DNA from 2 places in the Kitasatospora sp. NPDC089913 genome. Region 2 is predicted to be linked to the other one. Evidence: riboswitches for the same ligand, from Rfam matches in the RefSeq annotation. Region 2 holds a riboswitch; the other holds the start of a gene.
The links. Region 2 has a riboswitch for thiamine pyrophosphate ahead of ACIPYS_RS31160 (purine-cytosine permease family protein). Riboswitches for the same ligand answer to the same signal wherever they lie in the genome.
Positions count from the first base shown of each region.

Region 1: another riboswitch for thiamine pyrophosphate. It lies ahead of thiC (phosphomethylpyrimidine synthase ThiC); the one in region 2 lies ahead of ACIPYS_RS31160 (purine-cytosine permease family protein).

Region 1 is NZ_JBIVGI010000015.1:57,826-62,031, forward strand. It holds gene ACIPYS_RS22815 (3-oxoacyl-ACP synthase III family protein) at 1-151, opposite strand, end outside; gene ACIPYS_RS22820 (SPFH domain-containing protein) at 233-1,795, opposite strand; gene ACIPYS_RS22825 (hypothetical protein) at 1,978-2,184, opposite strand; TPP riboswitch at 2,403-2,537, shown strand; gene thiC (phosphomethylpyrimidine synthase ThiC) at 2,593-4,206, shown strand, end outside.
Region 2 is NZ_JBIVGI010000026.1:93,209-97,414, reverse strand. It holds gene ACIPYS_RS31165 (S1C family serine protease) at 1-1,758, opposite strand, end outside; TPP riboswitch at 1,943-2,092, shown strand; gene ACIPYS_RS31160 (purine-cytosine permease family protein) at 2,085-3,485, shown strand; gene ACIPYS_RS31155 (glycerophosphodiester phosphodiesterase family protein) at 3,795-4,206, shown strand, end outside.

The DNA.
Region 1 (4,206 bases), on a different contig from region 2:
TGCCGGTGGCCTTCTCGAGGGTCCGCTCCGGCAGGCGCAGCCGGCCGCCCGCGGTGATCTCGTCCTGGAGCTGCCGGGAGGTCAGTCGTCGGGCGGGGAGCTGGGATCCGACGGCGGTGATGCCGATCCGCGCGGTGGCTGCTGGGTGCATGGTCCCATCGTGCTGCGGACCGGGCGGCGCCCGCCTGAGTACTCGTACTCAGGCGGGCGCCGCCGGGCTACTCGGACCGGTTCAGTCCCGCCCGGGCTCCTCGTCCTCGCGGCGGTCCGTGCCGTCGCGGTGGAGGAAGGCGGGCGGCACGGCGTCGACCGGTACCGGGACGGAGACCGCTGCCGCGGTCGCGGGAGCACCGGCCGCGGGGGCGGGGGCGGCGGAGCCGGGAGCAGCGGTTGCCGTCCCGCCGTCCGCGCCGACGGTGGACAGCAGTTGCCGGGCCAGCCCGAGCCCGGTGCCGCCCATCGCGAGCGCCTTGGCGAACAGCTCCCCCATCCCGTCGGCGCCGTTGAGCAGCACCATGTGCTCCACGTTGCCGAAGGACTCGGCCGCCGCCCGCACGATCTGCGGCCACTGCTCGGCCAACTCCTGGGCCACCACCGCCTCCTGGTTCTCGGCGAGGGCGGCTGCCCGGGCCTTGATGCCCTCGGCCCTGGCCAGGGCGACCGCCCGGGCGGAGGCGGCGTCGGCCAGGCCGCGCGCCTCGACCGAGGCCGCCTCCGCCCGCCCGGTGGCGGTGGTCGCCTCGGCCTGCGCCAGACCGCGCACCCGGGTGGCGTCGGCGTCCGCCTCGGCCGCGATCCGCACCCGTCCGGCCTCGGCCGCGGCCGCCAGCTCGGTCTCCTGGGCCTGCGCCTGGGCGGCGGAGATCCGGGCGTCACGGGCCGCCTCGGCGGTGGTGCGGGTGTCGTACGCGCGGGCGTCGGCGGGCTTGCGGACGTCGATCTGGAGCTGCTGCTCCTTGCGCCGCGCCTCCAGTTCGGCGACCCGGGTCTCCTGGACCACCACCTCCTGCCGGGAGGCGGCGTCGGCGAGCGGTCCGGCCTGCCGGGCGCGGGCCGTCGCGGTGTCCATCTCGGCCTGGTAGGAGGCCTGTTGGATCTCGCTGTTGCGGGTCGCCTCGGCCTTGCGGGCGGCGGCCTCCTGCTCCGCCTCGGTGGCCACCCGGTCCGCCGCCGCCTGGGCGATCCTGGCGTCCCGCTGGACGGCGGCGGCGTGCGGGATGGCGAGGTTCTTGATGTAACCGGTCGGGTCGATGATCTCCTGGATCTGCAGGGTGTCGATGATCAGGCCGAGCTTCTCCATCTCCAGTCCGGAGGCGGCCCTGGTCTCACCGGTGAGCCGTTCCCGGTCGCGGATCATGTCCTCGACGGTGAGTCCGCCGACGATCGACCGCAGGTGTCCGGCGAAGACGTTGTGGACGCGCTGGCTGATCAGTTTCTGCTGGTCGAGGAAGCGGCGGGCGGCGTTGGCGATGGAGACGTCGTCGTCGCCGACCTTGAAGATGACCACGCCCTTGACCCGGACCGGGATGCCCTGCGTGGTGACGCACTCGACGTTCAGTTCGGCCTCGTTGAGGTCCAGCGAGAGCCGCCGGACGCCCTGGAGGCCGGGGGTGACGAGGGTGCCCCGGCCGGTGACGATCCGGAAGCCCAGCCCGTCACCGACCCCCTCGGTGCGGTGGCGGGAACCGGAGATGATCAGTGCCTCGTTCGGCTCGGCCACCCGCCACATGAGCTTGAAGAGCGTGATCATGACCAGCACGGCCGCGGCGGCCGCCCCGGCGATGATGAATCCCATGGTTCAACTCCCCCTTCCGGCGCAGGAGATGCGCCGAAACGGATTGTCCGCCGGGGCTCGGTGCGGGGAAAGGGAAGTGACATGACGCACCGTCACAAGGTCGTCACGGGACGGTCCGTGGATCGTCACGGGCGGCCGGCGGACCGGCAGGGACGGTCACCGGTCGGCCGGTCCGCCGGACGTCAGGGCCCGATCGGCGCCACATAGACCGTCCGCGGCGGCTGGTACTCGATCACCACCACCGGCGTCCCCACCACCAGCCGGTCCCCGGGAACGGCCAGGTAGGCGAGGAACGCCTCGGCGCCCCGCCGCTCCGGCACGTGCACCATCACCTCGCCGACCAGCCCCGCACCCACCGCTCCGGTGACCCGCCCCGTGCTCCCGATCACGCCGGCCTCCCTCGACTCGTCGGCTCCTGGGGCGTCTCTCCGGACCCGCGCCTGCGGGGCGGGGGTCCGAGGACACGCCCTGGGCCAGTCTGCCCGCCGGAAGGCCTCCGCGCCCCACCCTTCACCCGCCGGACCTCGCCGTTCTCCCGCGCCGACCCCCCTCTGGACCTCCGGCGGTCGGCTCGCTACGGTGTTGGACGTCATGCGCGGGCAACACCGCCTGCGGACGCGGGAGCTCGGAGCACCGGGCTGAGAGGGCGCTGAACGGGACGTCGGACGACGGACCGGAGGCTGCGTCGACCGCAGGAACCTGACCGGGTAATGCCGGCGTAGGGAGTTGAAGGTCCGTTGACCACCTTTGAGGCACAGCCGCAGTCTGCCCAGTCGCCGTCCGCGCACGGCGCCGCCGTGACCAGCGCCGGCACCGGCTACCCCACCCCCGCCTGGCGCAAGGCCTACCGCGAGGGGTCCCGCCCCGACCTGCGCGTGCCGTACCGCGAGGTCGTGCTGACCAACGAGAAGACCGTCCCGCTGTACGACACCTCCGGACCGTACACCGACCCGGCCTACGAGCCCGACGTCCGGCGCGGGCTGCCGGCGCTGCGGGACGCCTGGATCCGCCAGCGCGGCGACGTCGAGGAGTACGACGGCCGCGAGGCGCGCCCCGAGGACGACGGGATCAAGCACACCTCGCCGCGCGGCGGGAACCTCCGCAACCTCGACGCGGTGTTCCCCGGCCGCCCGCGCCGGCCGCTGCGCGGGCGCGGCGACGTCGCGGTGACCCAGCTCGGCTACGCCAAGCGCGGCATCGTGACCCCCGAGATGGAGTTCGTCGCCCTGCGCGAGGGCCTGGCGCCCGAGTACGTGCGGGACGAGGTGGCCCGCGGCCGCGCCGTCATCCCGGTCAACGTGAACCACCCCGAGGTCGAGCCGGCGATCATCGGCACCAACTTCCTGGTGAAGATCAACGCCAACATCGGCAACTCGGCGGTCACCTCCTCGATCGAGGAGGAGGTGGAGAAGATGACCTGGGCCACCCGCTGGGGCGCCGACACCGTCATGGACCTCTCCACCGGCCGCAACATCCACACCACCCGCGAGTGGATCCTGCGCAACTCCCCCGTGCCGATCGGCACCGTGCCGCTCTACCAGGCGCTGGAGAAGGTCGACGGCCGGGCCGAGGACCTCAGCTGGGAGGTCTACCGGGACACGATCGTCGAGCAGTGCGAGCAGGGCGTCGACTACATGACCGTGCACGCGGGCGTGCTGCTGCGCTACGTGCCGATGACCGCCCGCCGCAAGACCGGCATCGTCTCCCGCGGTGGTTCGATCATGGCGGCCTGGTGCCTGGCGCACCACCGGGAGAACTTCCTCTACACGAACTTCGAGGAGCTCTGCGACATCCTGGCGCGTTACGACGTCACCTTCTCGCTGGGTGACGGCCTGCGCCCGGGCTCGATCGCGGACGCCAACGACGAGGCGCAGTTCGCCGAGCTGCAGACCCTGGGCGAGCTGGGCCGGATCGCCCGTGCCAAGGACGTCCAGGTGATGATCGAGGGCCCGGGCCACGTCCCGATGCACAAGATCAAGGAGAACATGGATCTCCAGAAGGAGATCTGCGACGAGGCCCCGTTCTACACCCTGGGCCCGCTCACCACCGATGTCGCGCCCGGCTACGACCACATCACCTCGGGCATCGGCGCCGCGATGATCGCCTGGTGGGGCACCGCGATGCTCTGCTACGTCACGCCCAAGGAGCACCTGGGCCTGCCCAACCGGGACGACGTGAAGACCGGTGTCATCACCTACAAGATCGCCGCCCACGCCGCGGACCTGGCCAAGGGCCACCCCGGTGCCCAGGACTGGGACGACGCGCTCTCCGACGCGCGCTTCGAGTTCCGCTGGGAGGACCAGTTCAACCTGGCCCTCGACCCGGAGACGGCCCGCGAGTTCCACGACGAGACCCTCCCCGCGGAGCCCGCCAAGACCGCCCACTTCTGTTCCATGTGCGGTCCGAAGTTC
Region 2 (4,206 bases):
GGCCGTCTGGCCGTTGCGGGTGTACTCGACGTCGACGGTCTCGCCCGGCTTGTGCGTCCAGATCTTGCTGACCAGGGCGGGGCCGTTCTCGATCGGGCTGCCGCCGAGCTTGGTGATCACGTCGCCCGGCTTGAGGCCGGCCTGGTCGGCGGCGCCGCCGGGGGTGACGGCCGGCTGGCCCTGGATGTCGCGGGTCTGGATCTGCGCGCCGTCGCCCTTGTAGTCGTCGTTGCGCAGCACGTCGAGCTTGGCGTAGACCGGCTTGCCGGTCTTGATCAGGGTGTCCGCGACCCACTTGGCCTGGTTGACCGGGATCGCGAAGCCCAGGCCGATGGAGCCGGCCCGGCCGTTGCTGGAGGCGTTGGACTGGATCGCGGAGTTGATGCCGATCACCGCGCCCGAGGAGTCCAGCAGCGGACCACCGGAGTTGCCGGGGTTGATCGAGGCGTCGGTCTGCAGCGCGTTCATGTACGAGGCCTGCGCACCGGTCTCGTCGCCGGAGGCGACCGGGCGGTCCTTGGCGCTGATGATGCCGGTGGTGACGGTGGACTCCAGGCCGTACGGGGCACCGATGGCGATGGTGGAGTCGCCGACGTTGACCTTGTCGGAGTCGGCCAGCGGAAGCGGCGTCAGCTTCCCCTTCGGCGGGGTGTCGAGCTTGATCACCGCGACGTCGTAGCCCTCGGCGCGGCCGAGCACCGAGGCGCCGTAGGAGCTGCCGTCGGCGAACTTGACGGTCAGTTTGCCGCCGCTGGTGGAGGCGGGCGCCACCACGTGGTTGTTGGTGAGGATGTGGCCCTCGGTGTCGAAGACGAAGCCGGTGCCGGTACCGGACTCGCCGTTGCCCTGGGCCTTGATGGTGACGACGCTGGGCAGCGCCTTCTGCGCGATTCCGGCCACCGAGCCCGGGGCGGGCTCGTTCTTCTGGGTGTTGTTGGCCTGGACCGTGGTGGAGCTGCGGTCGGCCTTGGCACTGACGGAGGTGTCGTCGCGGTCGGCGACGGCCACTCCGACCGCGCCGCCGGCCACACCGGCCACCAGGGCCACCGCCGCGACCAGGGCGATCAGACCGCCGCGCTTCTTGCGCGGGCCGCCGGGACCGGGGGCGCCGAGGTACTCGCCCGGGTAGCCGAGCGGGCCGCCCGGACCGCCGGGGGCCCCGGGCGCGCCGGGGGCGATGTCGTGGGAGCCCCAGCCGCCGAGCGGCTGGCCTGCGCCGAACGGGTGGTGGTGCTGCCCGGTCGCACCCGGGGCCGGCGGGGCGGCGGGCGTCCCGTACGGGTCGTGCTGGGCCGCGGCGGGCGCCGCGTAGGGGTCGTGCGGGGCCGACGGCGCGCCGTACGGGTCGTGCGCGGCGAGGGCCGGGGGCACCGGGGTGCCGGGGGCCGGGGTGGCGTACGGGTTGCCGCCCTGCGGGGCGGCCGGGGCGGCGGGCGCCGCCGGAGCCGGGGCAGGCGGCAGGACCGGCGGCGGGGCGTCCAGGTAGCCGGGCTCGGCGGCCGGGGGTGCGGCGGGCGCGGCGGGCGCCGGCACCGGCGGGGCCGCCGGCTCGGGGGCCGTCAGCTTGCCGAACGCCACGGTGGGGGTGAACCCGCCGGAACCCCCCTCGACGGCCGGAGCCGACGGCTCCGCCGCGGGGGACGGGCCGGCCGCACTCTGCTGCGCCGGACCGTCAGCAGGGGAACCCACCACCCCCTGGCCGCCGGAGGGCTGCTCCCCCTGCGGCCCGGTGGACCCAACCTCGCGCTCGGTGCTCACGGACGACCTCCATCGCTGACAGGACCAACAACCATAGTTTTTCGCACACTCGATTCGATTGCCGTAAGGAGCCTTCTGAAGAACTCATAAGAATCCTTAGCCCGACCAGACGGACGCCCCGGACGCCGCCCGCCCGGCCCCCTGGCCTTGGCGTTCTTCCCCGTGCCCGCTAGCCTGTCGCTCCGAACTGACACGCGGGAGCTTGGACCCACCAGGCTGAGAGTGCGCCGGTCGACCGTACGCCACGGGATCCGTGGACGGACCGTCGAGGGGGCGCAGACCGCCGGAACCTGTCCGGGTAATGCCGGCGTAGGGAGATATCGGCCGTGCCGCCTGCCTCGACGTCCTCGACGTCCTCCTCGTCCTCGTCCTCGGCGACCGCCGTCCTGGAGCCCCAGACCCGGGTCGAGGCGCCGCTGGTGCTCGACACCGAGCCGCCCCGCACCCTCCGCTTCCGCGACCACTTCGCGCTCTGGATGAACCTCGGCGTCTCGCTGATCGGCTTCACCACCGCCGCGACCGTGCTCGGCGCCAAGGGCAGCGAGCTGTCGCTGGCCGCCGCCGTGACCGCGATCGTGGCCGGCACCGCGGTCGGCACGGCGATGCTCGGTGTCGCCGCGCTGATCGGCGCCCGCACCGGCGCGCCCGCCATGGCGACCCTGCGCGGACTGTTCGGCACCCGGCTGTCCTACGTGCCGACGGTGCTCAACATCGTCCAGTGCATCGGCTGGGGCGTGTACGAGCTGCTGACGATCGCGCTCGGCGCGCAGACCGTCGTCGGCACCGAGGGCTACCGCTGGCTCTTCGTCGTCCTGGCCGGCGCGATCACCACCGCGCTGACCATCTGGCCGCTCGGCGCGATCGCCGTGCTGCGCCGCTTCGTCGCCGTCGCGGTGGCGGTGGCGATGGTGTACTTCACCGTCCAGCTCGGCCGGAACGGCGTCGCCGACCCGGGCGCGGGCAACTGGCACGGCTTCCTGCGGGCGACGGACGCGATGATCGCGGTGTCCATCTCCTTCGTCCCGCTCGCCGCCGACTACACCCGGCACTCGCGCACCCCGCGCTCGGCGTTCTGGGGCAGCTTCTCCGGCTACACGGTGGCGCAGGTCTGGTGCTACGTGCTCGGCCTGATGGCGCTGCTCCAGGCGGACGGCGACCCCGACCGGATCTTCGACTCCTTCCTGGGCGTCTGGGCGGGCTGGCTGTTCCTGCTGGTGCTGGTGCTGCGCGAGACCGACCAGTCCTTCGCGAACGTCTACTCGACCGCGATGTCGATCCACAACCTGCTGCCGAAGGTCGACCGCCGGGTGCTCACCGGCGGCACCGGCGCGCTGATCACCGTGCTCGCGCTGCAGATCACCGCGTTCACCGACTCGTACTACGCCTTCCTGGGGCTGATCGGCTCGGTCTTCGTGCCGATGTTCGCGGTGCTGGCGGTCGACTACTTCCTCGGCGCCGGGCGGCGCGGCTGGGACCTCTCGGACGGGGCGCCGTCCCGCTGGCTGATGCTGCTGCCGTGGGCGCTGGGCTTCGCGGTCTACCAGCTGATCGCGCCGACCGCGGTGGCCGGCTGGTGGACGGACTTCTGGACGTCCGCGCAGGAGCTGCTGCACTTCACCCCGCAGGAGTGGACCTCGGCCTCGCTGTTCGGCTTCCTGGTGCCCGCCCTGGCGACCTGGGCGCTGACCCCGTTCACCCGCGGCCGGGCCGTCACCGACGCGCGCTGACCGGGCGGCCCGGGGCGGCCCCCGGAACGCCCCGGGCGGCCGTCCGCCGGAATGTCCGTCGAATGCCGAATGCCCGGGGAATTCCGGCGGAACTCCCGCGGAACGTCCACGGAACACCGGTCCGACGCCGCTCGGAACGCCTGCGGAGCACCGCCGGGAGCCGGGCGGAACGCCACGGGAGCAACCGCCGGAACGCCACGGGAGCGCCCGTCGGAACGCCCCCCGCCGCGCGACGGAGTGACGAAGTCGGCCCCCCGGGTTGGGGCCGACGTCGCCTCCGTGTCACTTCCGCCGCCTATCGTGGGGGGTGTGACCAGCCCTGATGTCTCACCCGTGACGGCCCGCACCGACCGGAGCGTCCAGGTGATCGCCCACCGCGGTTCCTCGCACGCCCTGCCCGAACACACCCTCGCCGCCTACCGCAGGGCGCTCTCCGAGGGGGCCGACGCGCTGGAGTGCGACGTCCGGGTGACCGCCGACGGACAGCTGGTCTGCGTGCACGACCGGCGGATCGGCCGGGTCTCGGACGGCCGGGGCACGGTCTCCGCGATGACCCTGGCCGAGCTGGAGTCGCACGACTTCGGCGCCTGGAAGACCGGCAGGCCGAGCGAGGACCCGGAGCTGCGCGGCGTGCTGCGGCTGGAGAGCCTGCTGGAGCTGGCCGTGGACTCCGGGCGCCCGGTGGACCTCGCGATCGAGACCAAGCACCCGGTGCGGTTCC